3 regions of the Streptomyces sp. NPDC052496 genome follow, and region 1 is predicted to be linked to each of the others. Evidence: riboswitches for the same ligand, from Rfam matches in the RefSeq annotation. Region 1 holds a riboswitch; each other region holds the start of a gene.

Region 1 (9,698 bases):
CCGGGGCAGGGCGCCCTGCCACAGCTCGTGCATCCCGCCGTCCGGGTCGCACACCGACATCGGCTGCCAGGTGTCGCCGTGGTAGCCGCCGCGCCAGGTCATCAGCCGCTGTTTGCGCGGCCGGCCGACGGAGCGCCAGTACTGGAGGCACATCTTCACGGCGACCTCGACCGACACCGATCCGGAGTCGGCGAGGAAGACGTGTTCCAGCCCGTCCGGGGTGATCTCCGCCAGCCGGGCGGCGAGCCGTACGGCGGGCTCGTGCGTGAGCCCGCCGAACATCACATGGCTCATCCGGTCCAGCTGGCCGCGGACGGCGTCGTCGAGCACGGGGTGGCGGTAACCGTGCACGGCCGACCACCAGGAGGACATTCCGTCCACCAACTCGGTCTGTCCCTCGACAGGTTCGGACAGTCGCAGTCGTACGCCGGAGGCCGACGCGACGACCAGCGGCTCGGCCCGGCCGGGCATCGGGCCGTACGGATGCCAGACGTGCTGCCGGTCGAGGGCCAGCAGTTCGGGCACGGAGAGCTGGGCGGCCTCAGGCATTCGGCGGCAGTTCCGTACCGGCGCCACGGCGGCGTACGGAGACCAGGTCGGTACGGGCTCCGGCGGTCGGGGCGGTCGATGCGGCCGGGGAGGTCGCGGCGCCCGTGGCGGCCCGTTCAGCCGGCTCCGCCGCCGTTTCGCCGTCCCCGCACGGCCCGCAGCCGCCGCCCCCGTGGCCACCGCAGCCGTCGCCCGGGAGCGCGTCCGCGCGGTGCTCCGGCAGGGTGGCGGTGTCCGTGCCTTCCACCTCGAAGCCCGCGTCCGCGATCATCGCCAGGTCGTCCTTGCCCGCCTGGCCCTCGCTGGTCAGGTAGTCACCGAGGAAGATGGAGTTGGCCAGGTGCAGGGCGAGCGGCTGCAGCGAGCGCAGATGCACCTCGCGCCCGCCGGCCAGCCGTACCTCCACGTCCGGGCAGACGAAGCGGACCATCGCCAGGATGCGCAGCGCACGCTGGGGCGTGAGGTTCCACTCCTTGGCCAGCGGAGTGCCCTCGAAGGGGATCAGGAAGTTGACGGGCACCGAGTCGGGGTCCAGCGCGCGCAGCGCGAACACCACGTCGACCAGGTCCGCGTCGGTCTCGCCCATGCCCGCGATCAGGCCCGAGCAGGCGGACAGGCCCGCCGCCTGCGCCTGTTGGACCGTTTCGACCCGGTCCGCGTAGGTGTGGGTGGTGGTGATGTCCCCGTAGGTGGCTTCGGACGTGTTGAGGTTGTGGTTGTAGGCATCCGCGCCCGCTGCCCGCAGCCGGGCCGCCTGGCCTTCCGAGAGCAGGCCGAGGCACGCGCACACCTCGACGCCCTCGTTCTGCTCCTTGATGGCGGCGATGGTCTGCGAGACCCGGTCCACGTCCCGGTCCGTCGGCCCGCGGCCACTGGCCACGATGCAGACCCGCTTGGCACCGCCGGCCACCCCCGCCGCGGCCGCCTCGGAGGCCTCCTCCGGCTTGAGCCAGGTGTACTTGAGGATCTCGGCCTTGGAACCGAGCCGCTGGGAACAGTACGAGCAGTCCTCGGGGCACAGCCCCGACTTCAGGTTGACCAGATAGTTCAGCTTCACCCGCCGCCCGAACCAGCGGCGGCGTACCTTTCCGGCCGCGGCCACCACGTCGAGCAGGTCGTCGTCGGACGTCGCCAGCACGGCGAGCGCCTCTTCGCGGGTCGGCAGTTCGCGCCGCAGCCCCTTGTCCACCAGCGTTGTCAGCAGATCCATGGCGACGATCCTGGCGTACGCCCACGGCCCGCGACCATGGAGGAACCCGACAAGGGCGCTGATCCGGGGTGTGTGCATGGCCACACCGTAGGACGGTGTAACGACCGCTAACGTCTATCGACAGCCCACAAACGCGAAGGAAGCCGATGCATCAGGACGACCCCGCGCCGCCACTGCTCCGCGACGTGCCGGCACCGCCTCACGACGGGTCCGCCGGGGCACCCGTCCCCGACCGCGGCACCGCGCCGGGCACCGACGCGCGGGCCGCCGCGTTCGGCTGGATCGATACGGCCCGCGAACAGCGCCGCCGGGCGGGGCTCGTCCGTACGCTACGGCCGCGGCCGGTCGAGTCACCGCTGCTGGACCTGGCGAGCAACGACTACCTCGGCCTGGCCCGGCACCCCGAGGTCACCCGCGGCGCCGCGCAGGCCGCGCACCGCTGGGGCGCGGGCGCCACCGGCTCCCGGCTGGTCTCCGGCAGCACCGAGCTGCACGCCCGCCTGGAGGCCGAACTCGCCGAGTTCTGCGGCTTCGAGGCCGCCCTCGTGCTGTCCTCCGGTTACGCGGCCAACCTCGCCGCCGTCACCGCGCTCGGCGGCCCCGGCGGCCTGATCGTCTCGGACGCGGGCAACCATGCGTCGCTCATCGACGGCTGCCGGCTCGCCCGCGCCAGGACCGTCGTGGTGCCGCACGCCGACCCGGACGCGGTCCGCAAGTCCCTGGACGGCCACGACGGCCCGGCGCTCGCCGTCACCGACGCCGTCTTCTCCGTGGACGGTGACGCCGCGCCCCTGCGGTCCCTCGCCGACGCCTGCCGGGCGCACGGCGCGGCGCTGCTCGTCGACGACGCGCACGGCCTGGGCGTTCTCGGCGACGGGGGGCGCGGCACGGTGCACGCGGCCGGGCTGGCCGGGGATCCGGACGTGGTCGTCACCGCCACCCTCTCGAAGTCGCTCGGCAGTCAAGGAGGCGTGGTGCTCGGCCCGGCCCGGGTCATCGAGCACCTGGTCAACACCGCGCGGACGTTCATCTTCGACACCGGTCTCGCCCCCGCCGCGGCCGGCGGCGCCCGTACGGCACTGCGCCTGCTGCGCCGCGAGCCGGAACGTGCCGGCCGGGTCCGCGCGGTGGCGGCCGAACTGCACCAGCGGCTCAGCGCCGCCGGGCTGGCGGCGGTCCGCCCGGACGCCGCGGTGGTCTCCGTACGGGCGCCCTCGCCGGAGCAGGCCGTCCGGTGGGCGGCGGACTGCCGGGACGCGGGCCTGGTGGTCGGCTGCTTCCGGCCGCCGTCCGTGCCCGACGGCATCTCCCGATTGCGCCTGACCGCCCGCGCGGACCTGACGCCCCGGCAGGCGCGGGAGGCCGTACGGACGGTGGTGCGGACGGCGCCGGTCAGCGGCTAGGCGAGCCGGCCGGCGAAATTCCGGAGGACCGGCCGGGCGTGCCGGTCCGCGTATCGCCGTCGTACGGCGATCGCGCTCATCCGACCTGCGCGAAGCGGTTGTCGGCCAGGCCGTCGACGAAGGACTGCCAGGCCGGAGTGGTGAACAGCAGGGCCGGCCCGGCGGTGTTCTTCGAGTCGCGCACCGCGAGCAGGCCGGACCCGATGCGCGCCGTCTCGACGCAGTTGTTCATGGCGGTGCTGTGGCTGCTGCGCCGCCACCGTGCGCCGCGCAGCGCTGCGTGGACGGGATCGTGCCCAGGCGGGAGTGACATGACGGCCTCCTCAGACGCCGGCGCCGGCCCATGAGGCAGCGGCGGTCCGGGCGATGAATTGCGCTGACTTCTCGCATGAGAGGGCGCGCCCCCGCAGCGTGTCGAACGCATCGCTGTACGCCCTGAGGTCTGCTTTCTGTTCCAAGTAGAGGCTACTCGTCAAATGGTCGAGAACAACCACATCCAAGTCAGAAGTGAGCGGAAATGAGAAGATAACGAAAGGGCCGGTGATGCCGATGTGTACACCGGATGCGAAGGGCAGCACCTGGAGGCGCACATGCGGCAACTGCCCCACGTCCAGAATGTGCCGCAGCTGCGCCGCCATGACGCCGGGCGAACCGACCTCCCGGCGCAGCACCGCCTCGTCCAGCACCGCGTGCAACTCCAGCGGCCGCTCGCCCCGCAGCACCTCCTGGCGCGCGATGCGCACCTCCACCAGCTCCTCGACCTGCTTCGCCGGCAGGTCCGACAGCGTGGCGCGGGTCACCGCCCGCGCGTAGTCCGGCGTCTGCAGCAGCCCCGGCACCACCGTCGTCTCCAGCGTGCGCGCCCGGGACGCCTCGTACTCCAGGCTGATGAAGTCCCGGTACTCCGGCGGCAGCAGGTCGCGGTACGTGTGCCACCAGCCGTGCCGCCCGCCGCCGTCCTGCGTGCCGCCGGCGCACAGCGCCCCCAGCAGCGCACGCAGTTCCGCGTCGCGCACACCGTACGCGTCGAGCAGCAGCTCCACATCGGCCCGCCGGACACCACTGCGCCCGGTCTCGATACGGCTCACCTTGGACTGGTGCCAGCCGACCAGCCGCGCGGCCTCACCACTGGTGAATCCGGCCAGCGTCCGCTGGCGCCGTAATTCCGCTCCGAGCTTGCGGCGGCGCACCGCGGGCCCGTACCGCATACCGCGTCCTCCGTCTCGTTCCGCGGGGAGCGCCGCGGGTGCGCCCGCCCCCTGATGGCCGGTTCCGATCCGACAGTGTGCCGCCCAAATACGGTCTCGCGTAGCAGGGTTCACCGCTTCGGGCGACAGATATATGCACTTCTCGGTGGATGACGCGTCACAGCCGCAGCATGAGTGGCAGGCTGGCGCACAGCAGCAGTCCGAGGCCGGAGCGGAAGGGGCCGGGAAGGGCCCGGAAGGCCGGATGCGATGGCGGCTTCCTTCGGCAGCGGGCCGGAGTCGAGCCTCGGGTGGGAAAGGGACGGCGTCGCGATGGCAGACCACCAGGAATCCTCACTCACCCTGCCCAGCGCACCGGCATCGGTCGCGGAGGCCCGCAGGTACGTCACCGGCGTACTGGCCGAATGGGGCCTCCCGGACGGGACGGAGACGGCCGACACCGTACGGCTGATCGTCTCCGAACTCGCCACCAATGCCGTGCAGCACACGTTCGGCAGATCACCGGCGTTCACCGTCGACGTCCGGCTGGACCGGGACGAACGGCTGCGGATCGGCGTCACCGACGACCATCCGCGCTGGCCGAAGCGGCTGCCGGCCGCCGTGCAGCAGGACAACGGGCGGGGCATGGTGATCGTCCGCTTCCTCGCCGCCGAATCGGGCGGGCAGCTGACGGTCGAACCCACCGCGTCCGGGGGCAAGACCGTTTGGATCGACCTGCCGTGGAAGGTGTTCCTGCCGTAGCGGAACGGCCGTACGGGCCGGTTCCGGCTCAGGGGGCGCTCAGTGCCTGGTCAGGAAGCGCGGCTTGCGGCGGCGGCCCGTACCGCACGCGCAGCCCACGCCGTCGTCCCGAACCTGCCGGTACGTGGGACTGGCCTCGCGCCCGCAGCGGGAACAGCGGCACGGCCACGGCTCGTACGCGCCCGGGCAGGGGACCAGCGGCGTCAGCCCGGCGGCATACATCACGCGTTCGGCGACGGTGGCCGGACCAGGGGCACCCTCCGGGACGGCCGGCGCGGCCGCAGGTACCACGGGGCGCGCGGGGGGAACCGGGGCCACGGGCGCGGGAGCCGCAGGCGGTACGGGAGCCACCGGACCCCCGCCTGGTCCGCCGCCGAGATCTCCCGGATGCCACTGGTGCAGGCAGGAGGCGCACCACCACAACAACTCGCCCGCACCGTAGACCCCCTCGTCCTCCCACAGCACGTCCGTGCTGCCGCAGGCCGGGCAGGGGGTGGCGGGGGAGCGGCGGCGCAGAAGTCCGCGCAGGTTCACGAGTCGGTCCTGGGGTGCGTGTGCGGGTGCTGGGGCGGGTGCAGGTGCATGGGTCTCCTCACGTGCTAAGGAGACTTCATCGGTTCACCGTCGCCAAAGCAAGGACGACCAGGTCACAAAAGATCTCGGCGGCGCGGCGTCCCCGCGGCGTCCGCGGACCGCGGGGGTACCGCGCGAAGGCGCCGGGCGCTCAGGACGACGAGTCGCGTGCGGACGGCTTGATGTGCCCGTTCACATGCCCCAGTACGCGCGGCAGCAGCGCCCACAGCCCGGCGCACGTCACCAGCGTCACCGAGCCCGCCGCCACGCCCGCCCCGCGCCCCAGGACGACGTCGACGACCAGCAGGACGGCACCGGCCAGCGCCAGCGCGAGCACCGCCATGCCGGCCGCCGTCAGCCGCGCGGAGACCTCCACGATCAACCCCTTCGCGCGCCGCCGGAACAGCACCCGGTGCACCGCCGCCGGCGCCGTGAGCAGCAGCGTCGCCAGAACGGCCAGCAGCAACGTGCTCACGTAGAAGCCGCGTTGCGTGGTGTCCAGGGACACGAAGCGCGGGGTGAACGCCAGCGTCAGCAGGAAGGCGAACAGGATCTGCACGCCGGTCTGCAGGACGCGCAGTTCCTGGAGCAGTTCGCCGAAGTTGCGGTCGTAACGCTCCAGAGGTGTCTCGTTGCGGTCCGCGCACACGGTGTACCGGGCGGAACCGGGCGGCCGGTGCGGTTCGGGTGCGTCGGCGGTGCCCGGCGGTTCGGAGTGTCCGGTCAGTTCGTTCCGGTCGTCGTCGGTGAGGGGGGCCATTGCGTGCGGGTATCCGCCGACGCGTTGATCACTCCTCGGACGCGTACGCGTCCGCGTACGCGAGTGCGGGAACCTGTACCCGCGTACGTACGGGGGACCGGCGCGGCCGGCGGATTCACCACACCGACGGACCGGGTGGTCAGCGCACCCGTCCGTACGAGACGCTGCGCGACCAGATGCGTTCCAGCCGCACGACGGTGCCGGGCTTGGGCGCGTGCCAGATCTTGCCGTTCCCCGCGTAGATGCCCACGTGGTAGATGCCGCGGCGGGAGTGGAAGAAGACCAGGTCGCCGAGGCGGCGCGCGGAGGCGGACAGGTGCCGGGTGCGGTTGTACTGGGCCGCCGCGGTACGGGGCAGCCGCTTGCCGGCCCGCTTGAACGAGTACAGCGTCAGCCCCGAGCAGTCGAAACGGTAGGGCCCGCTGGCTCCGTACTTGTAGGGCGCCCCCTTCTTGGAAGCGGCGATCCGCAGTGCTGAGGCCGAGGTCGACGCGGCTTCCGCGTCCCCGGTGGCTCCTGGTACGACCAGTGTTCCGCCGACCGTGGCGAGGGCGAGGAAGGAGATCACTCCGGCTCGCGCCAGCAGGGGGGAAGTGGTGGTACGCGCGGTCATGCGCAACCCTTCGTCAGCCGCCTGCGAAGGAGTACCTGTCGGGTTCGGGCAGGCGAAGATGCCCGGTCGCGGTATCGACAACGACTTCACCCCAAGGGGCCGTCCGGCCGTGGTGGCCGGCGGACCCGTCGTGCTCGGGTCCTCCGCTCCTGCCGGTCCAGGCGCATCGACCAGACGTCCGGTACGGCGGCAGGATTGGGCGTCCGTCCGGACCGCCCCACCGCTGTGGCGGGGGCTTGTCGTCGAGGCGATCGTTGCGCACCTCGCGCCCGGATTCCGAGCAGAAACAGCGGTATGTGACGTTGGTCACCTCTGCGCCGTTCGGGTGGACGGACGGCGTTGCGCGGGGGCTCAGCGACGGGTGGGGATGCGCGTACCAGCCCCGGAACGTGATGTTCCGCTCGACACGTACGTACGTCGCGCAAGCCGTGTGGCGCAGCACGCGGTCTCGTGGCTACGCCGTTCGGGCGAGCCCGAACGGGCTTCGTGTCGGCATACGGGCGGGTCCTTGCGGTGCTGTAGCACCTCATTGCCGCCGCTGTCGCCCCTGTCCGGGATGTGTCGCGTGGGACGGACGGGTTTCCTGTGTGCCGGAGGTGTGGGAGGGGAGGGCGCCCGACCCCCGTCCGGACGCCCTCCCGGCCGGTGCGGCGGCGCTGTCGTGGCCGCGCGCCCGTGCTGCGGCCCTCTCCCGGCGGAAGAGGGCCGCGGCCTGTGGCGCAGTCAACTGCGCGGCGGAGGTACGGCGATCAGCCGCGCGCGGCGCTCGCCGTCCAGCACGCGCAGGGCCTGCGCCAGCGTCCCCGCGTGCAGTTCGCTCTCGCCGCGGTCGTGCATCAAGGCCAACGCGTCCCGCAGGGCGGCGGATGTGCCGACCAGGGCCTGTGCGGCGCGCAGCCCGCCGTAGGTGTCCGTGCCGCGGGCCGGATTGATGCGCCCCAGCAGGTCCAGGACCGCCAGGTAGCTGTCGATGACCTCGCCCTCGGCGCGCGTCAGCGCGGGCAGCGGCGGCAGTTCGGGCGGCAGCATCCCGGATTCACCTCGCGCCGGCGGCCGCGGGGCGCTGTTTGCGGCTGCGGGTGAGCCCGTCGACGAGTCCGTACGCCATGGCGGCCTCGGCGTCGAAGACCTTGTCGCGTTCGAGGTCTTCGGAGACCCGCTCGGCGGTCTGGCCGGTGTGCCGGACGAGCATGTCCTCCAGCAGTGCACGGGTACGCAGCAGTTCGTCCGCCTGGATCCGGAGATCGTCGGTCTGTCCCTGTACCGGTTCGCTGAACGAGGGCTGGTGAATGAGGATGCGGGCGCCCGGCAGGGCGAGGCGCTTGCCGGGCGTGCCGGCCGCCAGCAGCACCGCCGCCGCCGAGGCGGCCTGGCCCAGGCAGACGGTTTCCACGTCGCAGCCCACGAACTGCATCGTGTCGTAGATCGCGGACATCGCGGTGAAGGAGCCGCCGGGAGAGTTGATGTAGAGCGAGATGTCCCGGTCGGGGGCGTCGTGGTCCAGGTGCATGAGCTGGGCGATCACATCGTTGGCCGTGGTGTCGTCGACCGGGGTGCCGAGGAAGATGATCCGCTCGCTGAGCAGCTTGGAGTACGGGTCCATGGTCCGGGCCCCGTAGGAGGTGCGTTCGGTGAACTCCGGAAGGACGTGGCGGGCCTGGGGGCCGTTCATGGGGAACTCCTCTTCCCTGAGCGTGAGCGTCTGTAAAAAATGTACAGAACGTACGTAGAGCTAGATGGGAGCACGATCCCCGGAGGGAAAGCAATGCCTTGGGCGGGTGAACCGCCGGATGCTCGCTGACAGCGAAAACCTCATGGAGCGTCAGAAGCGTTGCCCACGCGCCCGGCTGACCGGCCGTGTGTCCGCGCCTTCGCCGGCGCGTCCGGTCGCTGTGCACAATGGCCGCTGTACGCCGGTGACCACCCGCGAAGGACATCCGATGCCCGACCTGTCCCGCCTCGCGCCCCTGCCGCCCGAGGCCGCTTCCGACGACCCCCACGCACTGCGGGAACGCCTCCACAGCGCGCTCGCCGAAGCCCTGGTCAACGGCACGCTGGCGCCCGGGCAGGAGTACGGAGAGCCGCGGATCGCCCAGCAGCTCGGCGCTCCCACCGCACCACTCCGGGAGGCCCTGCTCCTCCTGGCCGCCCAGCGCCTCGTCGAGTACACCGGCCCGGAGACGGTACGGGTGACCCCGGTCGACGCCGCCACCTGCCGGGACACCGCCACTGTGCTGCACGGCCTGTACCGCACCGCCGTGCTCGGCGCGCCGTGGCCGCTCCCCGAGGGAGACCTCGCCGCCCTGCGTAACGCCGCTGCCGCGCAGGTGCGCGCCGTCGCGGGTCGGGACGCGGTGGAAGCGGCGGGCAGCGAACGCGCGCTGTGGAGCGTCTTCGTCCACGCCTGCCGCAACCGGCCCCTGTACGACGCCGTCACACAGCTCGCCCCCGCGTGGCAGCGCGCACAGCACCTCGAACTTCCCCTGCCCGAGAAGCCGGAGGCCGCCTGGGAAGCCCTCCTGGCTGCTTGTACGGCGGGCGACCGGCAACGCGCGCTGCACTGCACGGACGAGCACTGGCAGCGCGCGCTGCGCGGTGCGGACGAGCGCTGCGGGCGCGCGGGCGGCACGACCACGTCCTG
Region 2 (9,698 bases), on a different contig from region 1:
GACGTGGGTGCTTTCGGTCGTGGCGGTGATGGAGGGGCGGGGCGCCGTACGGCGGGCCGGACCGGGCGCGCGCCCCGGACAGGCTACTGGTCGGCGGCGTCCAGGCCGTCCCAGATGTTGTCGTACCAGGGGCGTTCCGCGGCGGCCCGGCCGCCGCGCCGCTTTCCGGTGCCGGAGCCGTCCTGGACGATGAAGCCGGTCTCGCCGGGCCGGACGTAGTGCAGGTGCTGCCGCGCCTGCTGCCGTACGTACTCGGGGTCCTGCCAGCGGGCCTTCTCGTCGCGCAGTTCGTCGGCGCGCCGCGCGGCCTGTTCCGCCTGGCGGCGCTGGTCGGCGATCTCGGCGCGCTGCGAGATGTACTGCCGGGTGGGGTAGGCGAGCGCGACGACCAGGGAGCACATCACCAGCGCGAGCAGCGCCGCCCGGCCGGTCAGGCGGCCCCGCCGGGGGCGGCGGGCACGCTGGACGCGGGCGGCGGCCTGTTCGCCGAGCGCCTTGAGCCGGGTCGCGGTGGAGAACCGTTCCGCGGACACGTCGCCTCCCCTTCGTCACCGGGCCGGGGCCGGCGCGGCCCGCAGCACGTACGTCCCCGGCAACGGTACGGGACCGCCGCCGGGGACGTACGTATTCACGGCTTCCGGGGCCGTTCGCGGCCCCCGGGGTCAGCCCTTGCGGGGCCGGTCAGCCCTCGAAGCGGAACCGCGGGAAGGCGGAGCGGCCCGCGTAGACCGCCGCGTCGTCGAGGATCTCCTCGATGCGCAGCAGCTGGTTGTACTTGGCGACGCGCTCGGAGCGGGCCGGGGCGCCGGTCTTGATCTGGCCGCAGTTGGTGGCGACGGCCAGGTCGGCGATGGTGACGTCCTCGGTCTCGCCGGAGCGGTGCGACATCATGCACTTGAAGCCGTTGCGCTGGGCCAGCTCGACGGCGTCCAGGGTCTCGGTCAGCGAGCCGATCTGGTTGACCTTGACCAGCAGGGCGTTGGCCGAGTTCTCCTCGATGCCGCGGGCCAGGCGCTCCGGGTTGGTGACGAACAGGTCGTCGCCCACCAGCTGCACCTTGGCGCCCAGGCGCTCGGTGATGACGTTCCAGCCGGCCCAGTCGTCCTCGAACAGCGGGTCCTCGATGGAGACCAGCGGGTACGCGGCGACGAGCTCCTCGTAGTACGAGGTCATCTGCTCGGCGGTGCGCTGCTGGCCCTCGAACTCGTAGACGCCGTCCTTGTAGAACTCGGAGGCGGCGACGTCGAGCGCGAGCGCGATGTCCTGGCCGGGGGTGTAACCGGCCTCCTTGATCGCTTCGAGGATCAGGTCCAGGGCCTCGCGGTTGGAGCCCAGGTTCGGGGCGAAGCCGCCCTCGTCGCCCAGGCCGGTGGCCAGGCCCTTGTTCTTCAGGACCTTCTTGAGGGTGTGGTAGACCTCGGCGCCCCAGCGCAGGGCCTCGGAGAAGGACTCCGCGCCGATCGGGGCGATCATGAATTCCTGGATGTCCACGTTGGAGTCGGCGTGCGAGCCGCCGTTCAGGATGTTCATCATCGGGACCGGCAGCACGTGGGCGTTGGGGCCGCCCAGGTAGCGGAACAGCGGCAGGTCGCTGGCCTCGGAGGCGGCGTGCGCGACGGCCAGGGAGACGCCGAGGATGGCGTTGGCGCCGAGCGAGCCCTTGTTGTCGGTGGCGTCCAGGTCGAACATGGCCTGGTCGATCAGGCGCTGCTCGGTGGCGTCGTAGCCGACGAGCTCCGGGCCGATCTGCTCGATGACCGCGAGGACGGCCTTCTCCACGCCCTTGCCCAGGTAGCGGGCCGGGTCACCGTCGCGCAGCTCGATGGCCTCGAAGGCGCCGGTCGAGGCGCCGGACGGGACGGCGGCACGGCCGGTGCTGCCGTCGTCGAGGCCGACCTCGACCTCGACCGTGGGATTGCCTCGCGAGTCGAGAATCTCGCGAGCTACGACGACGTCGATGGACGGCACGTTGTCTCCTTCATGGGTGTCTGGAGTTCTGCAGCACGAGCCTAACGGCCTCCGGGGGTTCCGCTCGCCGCCAGCCCGGCCCTTGGGACGAATACACCCGCAAAGCCCCAGTTCACGGGACGTATGGGGGCAATGTTCGCTGAACGGAGAAGTCGGCGGACGGGGTGGCCCCCGGCGGCCGGACGGGGAAACGGAGAAGCCCCGCCGCGGCGCGTGCGGGGGAACAGGCGCCGGGGCGGGGCGGTCTCACAGGAAGAGCGGGTTTCCGGGGAAGAGCGGATTCCCGGGGTGAGCGGCCCCCGGGGGTCCGGGCGGCCCGTACGTACCGCCGTACGTACGGAGCGCCACGGTCACCCGGGACTCTTCAGGGCCGGACCGGCTCAGACGGCCAGCTTCTGGCCCGGGAAGATCAGGTTGGGGTTGCCGCCGATGACGGACTTGTTGTTCTCGTAGACCGACTTCCAGTTGGTGCCGTGGGAAGCGGCGATCTTGGCGAGGGTGTCACCGGACTTGACGGTGTAGTTGCCCTGGGGGTTCGACTTCGGCGTCGACTGGTGCGACGGGGCCGGGGCCTTGCGGGCCTCGGACCGCGAGGTGTTCTGCGGCGCGGAGTAGGAACGGTAGGACTTGTGCGACTTGTGCGACTTGTGCGAGCTGCTGCCCTGCGACGAGCCGCCGTCGGCCTTGGCGTTCGCGTTGCCCTTGCCGAGGTGGCCGCCGGCGCAGGTCCAGGCGCCCGGGCCCTGGATGGCGAGCAGGCGCTCGGCCGCGGCGATCTGCTGGCTCTTGCTGGCCTGGTCGGCGCGCGGGGCGTACTTGGTACCGCCGGCGGCGGCCCAGCTGGAGTTCGAGAACTGCAGGCCACCGTAGTAGCCGTTGCCGGTGTTGATGGACCAGTTGCCACCGGACTCGCACTGGGCGACGGCGTCCCAGTTGTTGCCCGCGGCGGAGGCGGAGGTGGCGCCCATCAGCGGGACGGCCACCGCGGCACCGGCGACACCCGCCAGGGTGGCGACGCGGACGGCCTTGGAGGGACGGCGGTGCTTGCCCTTGGTGTTCAGCATGGTTGTTCCTCACCGACGCCTGCGAGGTGAGCTGTCGGGTTCGGGCCATGTGAGTTGCCCGGCCGTGTGTGCTTCACACATGGCTTCACCCCAAGCCGGTTGGACCCGCTTCCGCGGGCGGGGCCGGCGCTTACCTTGGTTCCCCCGCTCCTGCCTTCGGCGCTCTCGCGTCGAGTGACCTCCGACCACCGGCAGGATTCGGCGTGTGATCGAAGGGCCCGCTTTGGCGAGCGATGAAGACGGTAAACAGGAACACCCCGCGGGTTCAAACCCCTACATCTGAGGCCAGTTGGCCCCCAGACATCACAGGATCATCACATTTCCGCAGGTCGTCGCAGGTTTGGAAACAACGGACGGGACGGTCACCGCGGTCCCGAACGAGATCCATGTCTCACTTTCACCAAAGCGGGCAAATGCCTGCGAACTACCGCTGCTCGGCAGCCAGGTCGAGGCGCTGACCAGGGTGGATAAGGTCCGGATCGCCCCCGATGACACCTTTGTTGGCCTCGTAGAGCGCCGGCCAGCCGCCGGAGACCCCGCGGTCCTCCGCGATGGCTGACAGGTTGTCACCAGGCCGCACGGCGTAGTCACCTGGCGCGCCCGGGTCCGTACGGTGCGCGTCGCCGCCCCGCGAGGGGTGCCCCCCGCCGGACCGGCCCGCGTCACCGGAGCCCGCGCCCGTACCCGTCCCTGTGTCGCCCGTCCCGGCGCCCGTCCCCGCCCCCGCGCCGGTACCGGCCCCGTCCCCGGGCTGTCCGCGGTGCTTGCCCTTCGAGGGCGGCGTGGTGGGGCTCGTGGAGGCGCCGCCGTCCGGGTCGGCGGGGTGCGACGGGTCTTCCGTACGCCCCGTACCGGACGGGTCGGGCGTACGGGACGGATCCGGCGTCCCCGCCGGGCCGGTGGGCGACGGCTTCGGCTGCGGGGTGCCCTTGTCGCCGGACTCCGGTGTCCCGGACGGCTCGGACGGCTTCGAGGAGGGCGACGGGGTGGTGGGGGCCGGCGAGGAGGGCCGCGGGGTCGGCGTGGCCGTGCTGCCCGGGTCGACGTCCGGCCCGCTGCCGCCCTGCTTGAGTCCCGCGTTCACCGCGCAGCTCGGCCAGGTGTCGGGGCCGCGCGCGGCGAGTATCGACTCGGCGACGGCCATCTGCTGCGAGCGGCTGGCCAGATCGGGGCGCGAGGCGTACGCCGGGCCGCCGTACTGGTCCCACATCTCCTGGGTCAGCTGCAGCCCGCCGTAGAAGCCGTTGCCGCTGTTGGCGCTCCACATCCCGCTGCTCTCGCACTGCGCGACACGGTCCCAGGTGGCCGCGTCGGCGGCGTTGGCGCTGCTCGCGGCGAGCAGCGGCATGGCGAGGGCGCCGCCGGCGACTCCCGCCGTGACGAAGATGGCCGGAGCCTGACGGGGGCGTCGGTGACGGCCGTTCCCGGAGCGCATGCGGTTGCCTTTCGAGCGGCGGTTGAGTTGTCGTCGAAAGACCGGCACCGCCGGCTGTGTGGCCGTTACACCTGCCACGCCGCCCGTCCCGGCCTTTCAGACGGATGAAAGTAGCGGGGCCGCCCGCTCGTCACAAGCCGGTGTAGCGGAGATCACGCGCAGGTCACGGCCTGACGTCAGGTCACTTCCGTACGGGCGTGAACTCCACCGGCAGGGCCCGCAGCCCCCGCATGATCAGCCCACCGCGCCAGCGCAGCTCCTCCGGTTCCGCGCCGAGCCGGAGGTCCGGCAGCCGGGTCAGCAGGGTGGCTATCGCGGTCTGGCCTTCCAGGCGGGCCAGCGGCGCGCCCAGGCAGTAGTGGATGCCGTGGCCGTACCCGAGGTGCTGGTTGTCACGGCGGGTCAGGTCCAGGACGTCGGGGCCGGCGAAGCGCTCCGGATCCCGGTCGGCGGCGGCCAGGACGACCAGGACCGGGTCGCCCTCGGCGATCCGCTGCCCGCCGACGGTGAGGTCCTGGGTGGCGAAGCGCCAGGTGGCCAGCTCGACCGGGCCGTCGTAGCGCAGCAGCTCCTCCACGCCGGTGGCGAGCAGCCCGTCGTCGCCCGTGCGGGCGGCCTGCTGGAGGAGTGCGCGCTGCTCGGGGTGGCGCAGCAGCTGGTACACGCCGTTGCCGATGAGGTTGACGGTGGTCTCGAAGCCGGCGAACAGCAGGATGAAGGCCATCGCGGCGGCCTCGTTCTCGGTCAGGTGTTCGCCGTGGTCGGAGGCGCGGATCAGACCGGAGATCAGGTCGTCGTCGCCCTCGTCGCCGAGGGTCTCGCGCTTGCGGTGGATCAGCTCGGCGAGGTAGCCGCGCATCTTCTTGACCGACCGGGCGACGCCGCCGCGCGGCCCTTGGCCGTGCCGGATCATCATCCCGGCCCAGTCCCGGAAGTCGTCCTGGTCCTCGCGCGGGACGCCGAGCAGGTCGCAGATGGCGTAGATGGGCAGCGGGAAGGCGAACTCGTGGATCAGGTCGGCCTCGCCGCGCTCCGCGAAGGAGTCGATGAACGCGTCGGTCAGCTCCTGTACGCGCGGCGCGAACCGGGCGATGCGGCGCGGCGTGAACGCCTTGGAGACCAGCCGGCGCAGCCGGGTGTGGTCCGGCGGGTCGATGTTGAGCAGGTGCGTCATGAGGTTCGCGCCGCGCTCGCCGGGGATGCCGACCTTGCCCTTGCCGTGCGCGGCCTCGCTGTGGTGCACCGGGTTCTTCGACAGCCGGGTGTCGGCCAGCGCCTGCCGGGCGTCCCCGTACCGGGTCACCAGCCAGGCCTCGACGCCGCTGGGCAGCCGCGTACGGTGCACCGGCGCGTGCTCGCGCAGCCAGGCGTACGCCGGGTACGGGTCGGAGGCGAACTCCCACGTGAACAGCTCGGGGCAGGGCGGGACGGCCGCCGTGCCGGGGCCGGTCACGGGGCAGGCGGGCCCGGCCCCGGAAGGGGCGGCGGGCCGCTCGTCGGAGGGGAAGGGGGTCTGCGGTCGCACCCCTCGACGTTAACCGCTGCCGAAGGACCCGCTGTGCCCGTCCTGCCAGCGGCTGCGCTCCCGGTCCTGGTCCTCGCCGTGGCGGGTGGGGGCGTTGCCGTAGTCGGACAGTTCGTGCGGGGTCAGCCGGTGGTCGCCGCCGCGCGGCACCTCGTTGGGGTCGCGCAGCTCGCTCTCGTACCCGGTCGGGTCCTTGGGCGGCGTCGGCTGGGTCTCCGGCTCGGGCGGGTCGGGCTCCCGGTCCCGGCGGCGCCTGCCGTAGACCACGGCGAGGATCAGTCCCACGACGATGACGATCCCGGCGATCAGCGGACCGGTGCCGACGACCATGTCCCGCGTGAGGTCCACGGCCTGCTGGACGGCGGTGCCGTCCTGGGGCGGTGTGGTCGAAGCGATCGTTGCTGTCATTGGATCCGGGTACCCGGGTCGGCGGGGACGATGCGCGGGCGGGTACCGGCACCGGACCGCAGGCCGGGTACGGGGTCGAAAGCGCAGGTCAGCGGCTTGGCGTGGGGCTCATGTCCCCCGGGCGGCGGGCCCCGGGTCCGGCCCGGAAGGGTCCACGCCGAGCGCTTCCAGGAAGGCCGCGGCGGCCGGGGAAGGGCCCCGCGCGCTCCAGACGACGCGTTCGACCCGGGCGGGCGCGTCGGGGACGCGCACCACGCTCAGCCCGGTCAGTTCGGCGGCGAACGCCTGCGGCACCATGCCGATGCCGAGCCCGGCCCGCACCAGCTTGGCCAGGAACTCCACGGTGGTCACCTCGAAGGTCACCTCGGTCGTCAGGCCCGCCGCGCGGAACGCGTCGTCCCGCTGGCGGCGCGCCGCCGAGCCGGCCGTGAAGTCCACGAAGGTCTCCTCGGCCAGCCGTCGCAGGTCCTTCCACTCCTGGCCCGCCAGCGGGTGGTCCGGCGGTACGACGGCCACCAGCTCCCCGTGGGCCAGCGCCCGTTCCCGTACGCCCTGGCTGCGGGCGCCCGGCACCAGGCCGATGAAGGCGACGTCCAGCACGCCCTGCCGGACCTGCTCGGTGAGCTGCTCGCTCATCTCCGTGCGCAGGCTGATCCGCACCTGCGGGTAGCGGGCGCGGTAGGCGCCCAGCTCACGGGCCAGGTCGACGGCCGCGACGGTGGAGATCGCCCCTACCGCCAGCCGGCCGCGCACCTCGCCGGCCGCCGCCTCCACCTCGGCGCGGGCCCGCTCGGCCGCCTCCAGCGCCTGCCGGGCGACCGGCACGAACGCCTCGCCCGCGGCCGTCAGCCGCACGCTGCGGCTCGTACGGTGGAAGAGCCGGGCGCCGAGCTCCTTCTCCAGGCGGGCGATCTGGTGGCTGAGCGCGGACTGCACGACGTGGCAGCGTTCGGCGGCCCGGGTGAAGCCGCCGGTCTCGGCGACCGCGACCACGTACCGCATCTGTTGCAGCTCCATGCGGCGAGCGTAGCCAGCGGGTGGCGGCGGCCGTCGGCCGCGTCACGGCCACCGTCCGATCGTGCTCCGCGATGGATGGGATGACAGGTATGCATTGGACTCATCGACCGGAGCACCGGAAGCTGAGGGACGGAGCAACACCGACGGGGTGGCGCGGCGTACGGAAAGAGATCTGATGGCTTCCCAGGAAGAGGGGCAGCGCGGGCTGGGGCGCGGCACGCTGCTGCTGATGTCCGTGGCGACCGGACTGTCGGTCGCGGGCAACTACTTCGCCCAGCCGCTGCTGGACGTCATCGGCCACGACCTGCGCCTGGGGGCGGCCACCACGGCGCTGGTGGTGACCGTCGCGCAGGTCGGCTACGGGCTCGGGCTGCTGCTGCTCGTACCGCTCGGCGACCTGCTGGAGCGGCGGCGGCTGGCGGTGGGCCTGTGCGCGGCCACCGCGGTCTTCCTGACCGTGACGGCGAGCGCGCCCAACGGGACGCTGCTGCTGATCGGCACCGCGCTGACCGGCCTGTCCTCCGTCGCCGCCCAGGTCGTCGTCCCGTACGCGGCCTCCCTGGCGCCGCCCGCAGAGCGCGGCCGTACGGTCGGCACCGTCATGACCGGGCTGCTGCTGGGCATCCTGCTGGCCCGTACGGCGGCCGGGCTGCTGGCCGACCTCGGCGGCTGGCGCACCGTCTACTGGGTCAACGCCGCTCTGATGCTGCTGATGGCGGTCCTGCTGCGGCTGCGGCTGCCCGCGCTGCACACCGCCGCCGGACTGCGCTACCCCGCGCTGATCCGCTCCACGGTCGCCCTCTTCGTCCAGGAACCGGTACTGCGTTGGCGGGCCGCGCTCGGCGCGCTGTCCTTCGCCGCGTTCAGCGTGCTGTGGACGGCGGTCGCCTTCCTGCTCTCCGGCCCCTCCTACGGGTGGTCGGAATCGGCGATCGGGCTGCTGGGCCTGGTGGGCGCGGCCGGCTCGCTGTCCGCCTCGGTCGGCGGGCGGCTCGCCGACCGGGGCCTGGCCCACCGGGTCACCGGCGTGGGCGGGTTCCTGCTGCTCGGTTCGTGGGGGCTGCTGGCGGCCGGCGGTACGGGCGGCGCCTGGTCGCTGGCGGCCCTGCTGGCCGGCGTCATTGTGCTGGACGCGGCGGTGCAGGCCGTGCACATCAGCAACCAGAACCTGGTCTACGCGGTGCGCCCCGAGGCCCGTAACCGCCTCAACTCCGCCTACATGACCAGTTACTTCGTCGGCGGCGCGGCCGGCTCGGCGCTCACCTCGGCGGTGTGGGGCGCGGCCGGCTGGGGCGGGGTGTGCGCCGTGGGCGTGGCGGTGAGCGCGGCCGTGGCCGCCGTCTGGACGGCCGAACGGCTGCGGCACCGGGGCGCCCGGTCCGGGCCTCAGTCCGCGGCGCCGGAGGCGGCCTCCTCGGCGGACCGGATGGCGTCCCGGTAGGTACGGGCGGCGGCGCGCAGCGCGGTCTCCGGGTCCGTGCCGGCGGCTTCGGCCCGTACGGCGAGGGCGAGCAGGTCGTACCCGATGCCCTCGCCCGCCGGGAGGGCGTCGATGCCGGCCGTACGCGCCCGCGAGGCCAGCTTGCCGGCCAGCGCCAGGGCGGGCTGGCCGAGCGGGATGCCTTCGGTGACCGAGGCACGCCGCTTCTCGTCCGCCTTCACGCGCAGCCAGTGAGCCCGCACGTCCTCGGGGGTGCGGGCCTCGTCCTCCCCGAAGATGTGCGGATGGCGGTTGATCAGCTTCTCCACGAGCGTGCCCGCCACGTCGTCGACGGAGAACGGCTCGTCCGGGTCGTCCTGGGCGATCCGGGCGTGGAAGACGACCTGGAGGAGGACGTCACCCAGCTCCTCGCGCAGCGCCTCCCGGTCGCCCTCCTCGATCGCCTCGACCAGCTCGTACATCTCCTCGATGCCGTACTTCGCCAGGTCCTCGTGGGTGCGCACCCCGCTCCACGGGCACTCCCGGCGGATCCGGTCCATGATCTGTACGAGGTCGAGCAGGCGGGCGCCCGGCAGGTCGTAGGAGCCGGGCAGCAGCTCCAGGTCCGGCATGGTCTCCCGGCCCGAGCCGGCCATCCGGGCGAGCCCGTCGGTCAGCTCCGTGTCCCCGTCGGCCGAGGTGATCACGACGGCCGTACGGTCCCCGGTCCGGCAGAACTCCACCAGCTCCCGGGCCCCGGGCACGCCCGCCTCGACCGCGACGCCCGCCTCACGCAGATACGGCAGCTGCGGGTGGGCGTCGTCGGCGCACAGCACGCGGTCGGCGGCGCGCAGCGTCTGC
Region 3 (9,698 bases), on a different contig from region 1:
GCGCGGGTCGCCGATGGACTCCAGGTACAGGATCGCCACGTCGGTGGCCGGGTCGTCGTACCAGTACTGGAGCAGGTCGTTGCCGGAGAGGTCGGCGCGGTTGCCGGCCGACAGGAAGGTGGAGATCCCGGCGATCGAGCCGTCCCCGGGGCCGCGCCGGTGCAGCCCGCTGAGCAGGGCGATGCCGATCGCGCCGGACTGGGTGAACAGGCCGATGCGCCCGGCGCCGGGCAGCTGCGGGGCGAGGGAGGCGTTCAGACGGACGTCGGGCGCGGTGTTGATCAGGCCGAAGGCGTTCGGCCCGATGAGCCGCATGCCGTACGAGCGGGCCTGGCGCAGCAGGGCGCGCTGCCGCTCGCGCCCTTCGGGGCCGGACTCGGCGTACCCGGAGGAGAGGATCACCAGGCCGCGCACGCCGTGCGCACCGCAGTCGCGGACCACGTCGGGGACCTGGGCGGCGGGGACGGCGAGCACCGCGAGGTCCACCGGCTCGGGGATCTCGGGCACCGAGCGGTGGCCGGGCACGCCCTCCGGATCGAGCCGGGTGCCGCCCTCGGGGAAGGCGTGGTTGACCGCGTACACCCGGCCCGGGTAGCCGGAGTCGAGGAGGTTGCGCAGGACGGAGCGGCCGACGCCGCCGGGGGCGCGGCCGGTGCCGATGACGGCGACCGAGCCGGGCGCCAGCAGGCGCTGCACCGAGCGGGCCTCGGCGCGCTGCTCGCGGCCGCGCATGACGGCCATGGACTGCTCGGTGGGCTCCAGGTCGAACTCCAGGCGCACCACGCCGTCTTCGAAGGTGCGCTGCTGGGTGTACCCGGCGTCCGTGAAGACCTTGATCATTTTGGTGTTGGCGGGCAGCACCTCGGCCGCGAACCGGCGGATGCCGCGCTCCCGGGCCACCGCGGCGATGTGCTCCAGGAGCGCGGAGGCCACCCCGCGGCCCTGGTGGGCGTCCTGGACGAGGAAGGCGACCTCGGCCTGGTCGGCGCCGGGCTCCTTGGCCGGGCGGCCCCGGTCGTCGATGCGGTCGTAGCGGACCGTGGCGATGAACTCGCCGCCCACGGTGGCGGCCAGGCCGACCCGGTCGACGTAGTCATGGTGGGTGAAGCGGTGCACGTCACGGTCGGACAGGCGCGGGTAGGGCGCGAAGAAGCGATAGTACTTCGACTCGTCCGAGACCTGTTCGTAGAACGAGACCAGGCGCTGCGCGTCGTCGGGGGTGATGGGGCGGATGCGCGCGGTGCCGCCGTCGCGCAGCACGACATCGGCTTCCCAGTGGGCCGGGTAGACGCTGTCCGACGGGCTCTGCATGGGGGACAGCGTACGGCCCGCCACTGACAACCGGCTCGGTGTGCGCGGCCGCGAGGGGCCGGGCAGGCCGGTGCGTGGCCGGCGGTCCCGGATCACGGTCCCGGGCAGTGGTTCCGAAGGACGGTCCCCCGGGCAGCGGTCCCGGAGGACGGTTCCGGGCAGCGGTCCCAAGATGGACGGTCCCAGACAGCGGTCCCGGATGGCGGACGGTCCGGCCGCGCGCCCATGACCTGCCGGTAGCGTGCTGAAAGCCCGCGACGGCCACCGTCGTGGGCTGCCGGAGCACCCCCGGCGCCATGAGACACTGGTCTAGACAACCTCAACGACTTGAAGGGCAACACCATGGCTGAGCGCCGCGTCAATGTCGGTTGGGCCGAGGGTCTGCACGCCCGCCCCGCCTCGATCTTCGTCCGGGCGGCCACCGCCTCCGGTGTGCCCGTGACGATCGCCAAGGCCGACGGCAACCCGGTCAACGCGGCCTCCATGCTGGCCGTGCTGGGCCTGGGCGCCCAGGGTGGCGAGGAGATCGTGCTGGCCTCCGACGCCGAGGGCGCCGACGCCGCGCTCGACCGTCTCGCGAAGCTGGTCGCCGAGGGCCTTGAGGAGCTCCCGGAGACCGTCTGAACCGCCTCGCGGGTCACTGTGTTCGCGGCTCCGCCGCGGTAGCCGGGTTCCCGGCGCCGGGCGGGGCCGTTTTTTGTCGGTTTTTCGCCGCGCCCGCCGGCCCTTCGCCGGATTTCCTTCGGCTTCTGGCCGGCCTCCCGCACGTCCCGACAATGCCACGGCTTCCCGCATACGCCGCGCAGATCAAATAAGGCAGCCCGCTCGGAACATTCCGCGCGCCGCCCTTCAGGTACGCGCAATTCCCGGGCCGCTCCCCTGCCCCGTACGGCTCCCCCGATATTCACGGATCCCGCCCCCTCCTTTCCGGAGAGAGCGTGTACCGCGTACCGCATACCGCTTGTATACGGCTCCCCTGTTAATTCCGTTCGCGCGCCGTGTTTACGGCCGGTTTCGGATCCCTCACAGCCGGCCCGGGGACCACGGGGCGCAGCCGGTACGCCGGGCGTGAGCGTTCGATGTGCGCCGCCATCAGGGTCCGGGCCCGCTCGGCGTCCCCGCGGCTCACCGCGTCCAGCACCGCCCCGTGCTCCTCCCAGGAGCGCTCGTCGCGGGCCGGGAGGTCGACCGCGTACATCCAGTCGATCTTGCGTCGCAGCTGGGTGAGGAGCGCCGCCATGCTGGGGCTGCCGGACGCCTGGGCGAGCGTCTCGTGGAACCAGCCGTCGAGTTGGCGCAGCTCGGCGCGGTGGCCGTGGCGGGCGCGCTCACGGCCCAGCCGTACGACGCCACGCAGCACCTTGACGTGCGCCGCGGTACGGCGGGCGGCGGCGCGCGCGGCGCCCAGCGGCTCCAGCAGCGCCCGGATGTCCAGGAGGTCGGCCGCCTCGCGCTCGGTCGGCTCCGCCACGCAGGCGCCCGCATGGTGCCGGATGGTCACGAAGCCCTCGGACTGCAACGTGCGCAGCGCCTCGCGCACGGGAACGCGGGAGACGCCGTACCGGCCGGCCAGCAGCTCCTCGATCAGCCTGCTGCCCGGCGGAAGAGCGCCGGATACGATCTCGTCGCGGATCGCCGTGCACACCACATGCGCGGAAATGGGGCCTCGCATCGCCTGTGCCTCCGCCGTAATCCCGTGCGAACATCCCGGAATGCCACCGGGTGGCGGCATTCGGTGTGACTCTATTCGACAGGAAGACGTCGTCCGGCGGTCACGGCGAATTCATGGATATCTTTTGGCCAGAACGCGCCGGACGGCATACGAGGGTCGCTTACGGGGGACGGCATACGGACAGGGCGGGATTGGGGCGGGACGGTATCCACGCGAGACGGCATACGGGCGCGACCGCCTCAGGAGACGGGCCCGCGGCACCCGCCCCGCACACGCAGACGCCCCGGCCGCGCGGGCCGGGGCGTCGTACGGGGGACGGGTGTGCGTCAGACGTTCACGCCGTGCGAGCGCAGGTAGGCGACCGGGTCCATGTCCGAGCCGTACTCCGCCGAGGTGCGGGCCTCGAAGTGCAGGTGCGCGCCGGTGGTGTTGCCGGTGTTGCCCGACAGGGCGATCTGCTGGCCCGGGGTGACGGTCTGGCCGACCGAGACGTTGATCGACGACAGGTGGCCGTACTGGGTGTAGGTGCCGTCATTCATCTTGATGACGACGTTGTTCCCGTACGCGCCGCCCCAGCCGGCCTCGACGACCGTGCCCGAGCCGACGGCGTGGACGGTGGTGCCGGAGGAGGCGTGGAAGTCGATGCCGGTGTGGCTGCCGGAGGACCACAGACCGCTGGAGGCCTTGTAGCTGGTGGACACGTAGGAGCCGTCGATGGGGGCGACGTACGTGAGCAGGCGCTTGCGCTCGGCCTCGCGGGCGGCGCGCTCCTTGGCCTCGCGCTCCTTCTTCGCCTCGGCCTCGGCCTGGCGCTTGGCCTCCTCGGCCTGCTTGCGCGCCTCGGCCTCGGCCTTGGCCTGCGCGGCGGCGGCCTCGGCGGCCTCCTGCTGCGCGTCGGCCTGCGCCTCGATCTGCTCGGCCAGCTCGTCACCGAGGACGACGGCCTGGTGGAGGCCGGTGTCGTGGGTGCTCGCGTCGTCCGGGTTGCCGGCCGCCAGGGCCGGGGAGGCGACGGAGGCGATGACGCCGGACGCGGCGAGCGTGGCTATGCCGGCGAGGTTACGGGTCGTCCGCGCGCTGCGGCTCGGACCACGGTGCTTCCCGGTGGCACGGGTGAACGCCATGGGCTGGCTGTGTCCTTTCCTTCCCTCTCGCCTACCGGGTTAGCTGACGGGTTCGGAGCAGGAAGGTCTCCTACGGGCGCCTCCGGGAAGGCGTCCGATTCACCCCAAGGGACGGTGGGTCCCCGGCTCCCCTGGCTCGCGCCGTACGGGGACTCGGCGATGACTGTCCGTGCCGCGGTTGCGGCGGTGATCCTGCGGACAGCCGGATCGACGCTAAACGGGGCAACTTTCAATCGGCAAACAGAACCCCGGTTTTGTGCCGTACGCCACACGGGCACCGTGCAACCACCCACAACAATTGGGACATAAAGAAGATCCAGTGGTGTCTGCGCACCACTGGATCCCTCAGGTGACCATGCCTCACCCGCCCGGGTCACGGACCGTCGGGCGCGGACGGCCGCCGGCAGCCGTCCGCGCCCGGTGCGGCGCCGTCAGCCCTTGACGACCGTCACCTCGCCGATGCCGAGCGCCTTGACGGGCTCCTCGATCTCGGCGGCGTCGCCCACCAGGACCGTCACCAGCCGGTCGCCCGGGAAGGCGTTGACGACCGCGGCGGTCGCCTCGACCGTGCCGGTGCGCGCCAGCCGCTCGTACAGCCGGGCCTGGAAATCGTCCGGGAGCTGCTGCTCGACCTGGTCGGCGAGGGTGCCCGCGACGGCCGCTGCGGTCTCGTACTTCAGCGGCGCGACCCCGACGAGGTTCTGTACGGCCACGTCGCGCTCGGCGTCGGTCAGGCCCTCCGCCGCGAGGGTGCGCAGCACCTTCCAGAGGTCCTCCAGCGCCGGTCCGGTGGAGGCGGTGTCCACCGAGCCGCTGATGGCGAGCATCGCGGCGCCGTCACCGTCGGCCGAGGAGCGCAGCACCTGGCCGAAGGAGCGCACCCCGTAGGTGTAGCCCTTCTCCTCGCGCAGCACCCGGTCCAGGCGGGAGGTGAGGGTGCCGCCCAGGCAGTACGTGCCGAGCACCTGGGCGGGCCAGACGTCGTCGTGCCGGTCGGCGCCGATCCGGCCGATCAGCAGCTGCGTCTGGACGGCACCGGGGCGGTCGACGATCACGACACGGCCGGTGTCGTCGGCGGTGATCGGGCTGGCCTTGACCGGTTCGGCGGGCGAACCCGTCCAGGCGCCGAGGGTCTCGGCGAGGGCCGCGTCCAGGTCGATGCCGGTGAAGTCGCCGACGATGACCGCGGTGGCCGTGGCGGGGCGCACATGGGCCTCGTAGAAGGCGCGTACGGCCGCCGCGTCGATACGGGTGACGGTCTCCTCGGTGCCCTGGCGCGGCCGCGACATCCGGGAGTCGGCCGGGAACAGCTCCTTCGAGAGGGCCATCGCGGCACGGCGCGCCGGGTTGGCGAGCTCGTGCGGGATCTCGTCGAGGCGGTTGCGCACCAGGCGCTCCACCTCGCCGTCCGGGAAGGCCGGGGCGCGCAGCGCGTCGGCGAGCAGGCCCAGCGCCTTGTCCAGCCGGGAGGCCGGGACCTCCAGGGAGACGCGGACGCCGGGGTGGTCGGCGTGCGCGTCCAGGGTGGCGCCGCAGCGCTCCAGCTCGGCGGCGAACTCCTCGGCGTCGTGCTTGTCGGTGCCCTCGGACAGGGCACGCGCCATGATCGTGGCGACCCCGTCCAGGCCCGCGGGCTCGGCCTCCAGGGGCGCGACGATGTCGATCTCGACGGCGACCACCTGCTGGCCGGGGCGGTGGCTGCGCAGGACCGTCAGGCCGTTGGGCAGCTGCCCGCGCTCGGGGGCCGGGAAAGCCCACGGCTTGGGTTCGCCGCCGGACGGCTGCGGGTGGAAGGTCATCGTGGTGCTGACGGCGTCGCTCACTGGGCCGCCTCCTCGTCGTTGTCCTCGGCGGCGGTCGGCTCGGTCGGCTCGTACACGAGGACCGCGCGGTTGTCGGGGCGCAGCCGGGCCTGAGCCACCTGCTGCACCTCCTGGGGGGTGATGTCCAGGACGCGCTGCACGGCCGTCAGGGCGAGCTGCGGGTCGCCGAACAGGACCGCGAACCGGCACAGTTCGTCGGCGCGGCCGGCGGCCGTGGCGAGCCGGTCCAGCCACTCGCGCTCCAGCTGGGCCTGCGCGCGCTCCATCTCCTCCGGGGTGGGCCCCTCGTCGGCGAAGCGGGCCAGCTCCTCGTCGACGGCCCTCTCGATGGCGGGCACCTCGACGCCGCCGGACGTCTTGACGTCCAGCCAGCCGAGTGACGGCGCGCCGGCCAGCCGCAGCAGGCCGAAGCCCGCCGCCACGGCCGTGCGGTCGCGGCGCACCAGCCGGTTGTACAGGCGCGAGGACTCGCCGCCGCCGAGCACCGTCAGCGCCAGGTCCGCCGCGTCGGCCTCGCGGGTGCCGTCCTGGGGGAGGCGGTAGGCGGCCATCAGGGCGCGGGAGGGGACGTCCTCCTCGACGACCTCGCGCAGCTCCTTGCCGATGACGTCCGGGAGGGAGCCGTCGCGCGGCGGCTGCTTGCCCTCGTGGCCGGGGATGGAGCCGAAGTACTTCTCCACCCAGGCGAGGGTCTGCTCGGGGTCGATGTCGCCGACGACCGAGAGCACCGCGTTGTTGGGCGCGTAGTACGTACGGAAGAAGGCCCGCGCGTCCTCCAGGGAGGCGGCGTCCAGGTCGGCCATCGAACCGATGGGCGTGTGGTGGTACGGGTGTCCCTCCGGGTAGGCCATGGCCGTCAGCTTCTCGAAGGCCGTGCCGTAGGGGACGTTGTCGTAGCGCTGCCGGCGCTCGTTCTTGACGACGTCGCGCTGGTTCTCCAGGGACTCCTCGTCGAGCGCCGTCAAGAGGGAGCCCATGCGGTCGGCCTCCAGCCACAGCGCGAGCTCCAGCTGGTGGGCGGGCATGGTCTCGAAGTAATTGGTGCGCTCGAAGCTGGTTGTGCCGTTCAGGGAGCCGCCGGCGCCCTGGACCAGTTCGAAGTGACCGTTGCCCGTGACCTGGGCGGAACCCTGGAACATGAGGTGCTCGAAGAGGTGGGCCAGGCCGGTGCGGCCCTTGACCTCGTGACGCGAGCCGACGTCGTACCAGAGGCAGACCGCCGCGACCGGGGTCAGGTGATCTTCGGAGAGCACCACACGCAGGCCGTTGGCCAGCCGGTGCTCGGTCGCTGTCAGGCCGCCGGAGCCGGCTTGTTCTGTGGCCGTGTGACCCATGGGCATGTACGTCCCTTCGATCCGCTTGCGAGGAAGTTCTGTCACTGTATGCAAGCGCGTCGGGCTATGGCGAAGTTCCCGACCGGGCTGCCTCGTACGAGCGGACTTCGCGGACACCCCGTCCGGGGGCTCCGGGGAGGGTCGCGGTCGGCGTTGTCAGTGGGGCGGGCCACAATGGTCCGCGAAAGACCCGAACGTTGATCCCGCATCGGCAAGCAGCAGGACGCAAGCGAAGGAGCCGCAGCCGCGATGGCCCGCCGTAGCACGAAGACCCCGCCGCCGGACGACTTCGAGGAGAGGATCCTCGACATCGACGTCGTCGACGAGATGCAGGGCTCCTTCCTTGAGTACGCGTACTCGGTCATCTACTCCCGCGCCCTCCCGGACGCCCGCGACGGCCTCAAGCCCGTGCACCGCCGCATCCTCTACCAGATGAACGAGATGGGCCTGCGCCCCGAGCGCGGCTACGTCAAGTGCGCCCGCGTCGTCGGGGAGGTGATGGGTAAGCTCCACCCGCACGGCGACGCCTCCATCTACGACGCCCTGGTGCGGATGGCGCAGTCCTTCTCGATGCGGCTGCCCCTGGTGGACGGCCACGGCAACTTCGGCTCGCTCGGCAACGACGACCCGCCCGCCGCCATGCGGTACACCGAGTGCAAGATGGCCTCGGCCACGTCCCTGATGACGGAGTCCATCGACGAGGACACGGTCGACTTCGCACCGAACTACGACGGCCAGGAGCAGGAGCCGGTCGCCCTGCCGGCCGCCTACCCGAACCTGCTGGTCAACGGCGCGTCCGGTATCGCGGTCGGCATGGCGACGAACATGCCGCCGCACAACCTCGGCGAGGTCATCGCCGCCGCCCGCCACCTGATCAAGCATCCGAACGCGGACCTCGACACGCTGATGCGGTACGTGCCGGGCCCCGACCTGCCGACCGGCGGCCGGATCGTGGGCCTGAGCGGCATCCGCGACGCGTACGAGTCCGGACGCGGCACGTTCAAGATCCGCGCCACGGTCTCGATCGAGAACGTCACCGCCCGCCGCAAGGGCCTGGTCGTCACCGAACTGCCGTTCGCCGTCGGCCCCGAGAAGGTCATCTCCAAGATCAAGGACCTGGTGGGCGCCAAGAAGCTCCAGGGCATCGCCGACGTCAAGGACCTCACCGACCGCGAGCACGGCCTGCGCCTGGTCATCGAGATCAAGAACGGCTTCAACCCGGAAGCCGTCCTGGAGCAGCTCTACAAGCTCACGGCCATGGAGGAGTCCTTCGGCATCAACAACGTCGCGCTGGTGGACGGCCAGCCGCTGACGCTGGGCCTCAAGGAGCTGCTGGAGGTCTACGTCGACCACCGCTTCGACGTGGTGCGCCGGCGCAGCGAGTTCCGCCGCGGCAAGAAGCGCGACCGCCTCCACCTGGTCGAGGGCCTGCTGACGGCCCTGATCGACATCGACGAGGTGATCCGCCTCATCCGCTCCAGCGAGAACAGCGCCCAGGCCAAGGAGCGCCTGATGGACCGCTTCGCGCTGAGCGACGTCCAGACGCAGTACATCCTCGACACGCCGCTGCGCCGGCTGACCAAGTTCGACCGTATCGAGCTGGAGTCGGAGCGCGACAAGCTCAAGGCGGAGATCGAGGAGCTGACCAAGATCCTCGAATCGGACGCCGAACTGCGCAAGCTGGTCTCCGGTGAGCTGGCCGCGGTGGCCAAGAAGTACGGCACCGAGCGCCGCACCGTCCTGCTGGAGTCGGCGGGCGCCCCGGTGGCCGCGGTGCCGCTGGAGGTCGCCGACGACCCGTGCCGGGTGCTGCTGTCCTCCACGGGCCTGCTGGCCCGTACGGCCAACGGCGAGGTGAACTTCGACGCAGAGGCCAAGCGCGTCAAGCACGACGTGATCGTCTCGGCGGTGCCGGCCACCACCCGCGGTGAGGTGGGCGCGGTGACGTCCGCCGGCCGGCTGCTGCGCCTCCAGGTGGTCGACCTGCCGCAGCTGCCGGACACCATCGCGGCGCCGACCCTGTCCGGCGGCGCGCCGGTCTCGGAGTTCCTCAGCCTCCAGGACGGCGAGCAGCTGATCTGCCTGATGACGCTCGACGAGTCCTCACCGGGCCTGGCGCTCGGTACGCAGCAGGGCATCGTCAAGCGCGTGGTGCCGGACTACCCGTCCCACAAGGAGGAGTTGGAGGTCATCACCCTCAAGGAGGGCGACCGCATCGTGGGCGCCGTCGAGCTGCGTACGGGCGAGGAGGACCTGGTCTTCATCACCGACGAGGCGCAGCTGCTGCGCTACCCGGCGGGGCAGGTACGGCCGCAGGGCCGCCCCGCGGGCGGCATGACGGGCATCAAGCTGGGCCCGGACGCGAAGGTCATCTTCTTCTCGGCCGTCGACCCGGGCGCCGACGCCATGGTCTTCACCGTCTCCGGCTCGCACG

The links. A riboswitch is a leader RNA that binds a small molecule or an ion and turns the genes downstream of it on or off. The one in region 1 is predicted to bind cyclic di-AMP.
Region 2: another riboswitch for cyclic di-AMP. It lies ahead of AB0L45_RS26485 (transglycosylase family protein); the one in region 1 lies ahead of AB0L45_RS20510 (NlpC/P60 family protein).
Region 3: another riboswitch for cyclic di-AMP. It lies ahead of AB0L45_RS29760 (peptidoglycan DD-metalloendopeptidase family protein); the one in region 1 lies ahead of AB0L45_RS20510 (NlpC/P60 family protein).

What each region holds. Positions count from the first base shown of each region.
Region 1 covers NZ_JBFAUH010000014.1:219,920-229,617, forward strand. Annotated here, with positions in the region: gene AB0L45_RS20475 (adenosylmethionine--8-amino-7-oxononanoate transaminase) at 1-549, opposite strand, end outside; gene bioB (biotin synthase BioB) at 542-1,759, opposite strand; gene AB0L45_RS20485 (8-amino-7-oxononanoate synthase) at 1,906-3,162, shown strand; gene AB0L45_RS20490 (DUF397 domain-containing protein) at 3,239-3,475, opposite strand; gene AB0L45_RS20495 (helix-turn-helix transcriptional regulator) at 3,486-4,370, opposite strand; gene AB0L45_RS20500 (ATP-binding protein) at 4,683-5,111, shown strand; gene AB0L45_RS20505 (DUF6328 family protein) at 5,836-6,444, opposite strand; gene AB0L45_RS20510 (NlpC/P60 family protein) at 6,584-7,057, opposite strand; cyclic di-AMP (ydaO/yuaA leader) riboswitch at 7,061-7,231, opposite strand; gene AB0L45_RS20515 (hypothetical protein) at 7,781-8,086, opposite strand; gene AB0L45_RS20520 (ATP-dependent Clp protease proteolytic subunit) at 8,094-8,729, opposite strand; gene AB0L45_RS20525 (FCD domain-containing protein) at 8,998-9,698, shown strand, end outside.
Region 2 covers NZ_JBFAUH010000021.1:111,557-121,254, forward strand. Annotated here, with positions in the region: gene AB0L45_RS26475 (septum formation initiator family protein) at 84-533, opposite strand; gene eno (phosphopyruvate hydratase) at 682-1,968, opposite strand; gene AB0L45_RS26485 (transglycosylase family protein) at 2,349-3,032, opposite strand; cyclic di-AMP (ydaO/yuaA leader) riboswitch at 3,034-3,246, opposite strand; gene AB0L45_RS26490 (transglycosylase family protein) at 3,457-4,467, opposite strand; gene AB0L45_RS26495 (cytochrome P450) at 4,649-5,920, opposite strand; gene AB0L45_RS26500 (DUF6479 family protein) at 6,002-6,400, opposite strand; gene AB0L45_RS26505 (LysR family transcriptional regulator) at 6,509-7,417, opposite strand; gene AB0L45_RS26510 (MFS transporter) at 7,593-8,858, shown strand; gene AB0L45_RS26515 (nucleoside triphosphate pyrophosphohydrolase) at 8,804-9,698, opposite strand, start outside.
Region 3 covers NZ_JBFAUH010000025.1:124,291-133,988, reverse strand. Annotated here, with positions in the region: gene AB0L45_RS29775 (GNAT family N-acetyltransferase) at 1-1,311, opposite strand, end outside; gene AB0L45_RS29770 (HPr family phosphocarrier protein) at 1,654-1,935, shown strand; gene AB0L45_RS29765 (GntR family transcriptional regulator) at 2,291-2,983, opposite strand; gene AB0L45_RS29760 (peptidoglycan DD-metalloendopeptidase family protein) at 3,310-4,107, opposite strand; cyclic di-AMP (ydaO/yuaA leader) riboswitch at 4,121-4,276, opposite strand; gene AB0L45_RS29755 (pitrilysin family protein) at 4,539-5,930, opposite strand; gene AB0L45_RS29750 (pitrilysin family protein) at 5,927-7,264, opposite strand; gene AB0L45_RS29745 (DNA topoisomerase IV subunit A) at 7,514-9,698, shown strand, end outside.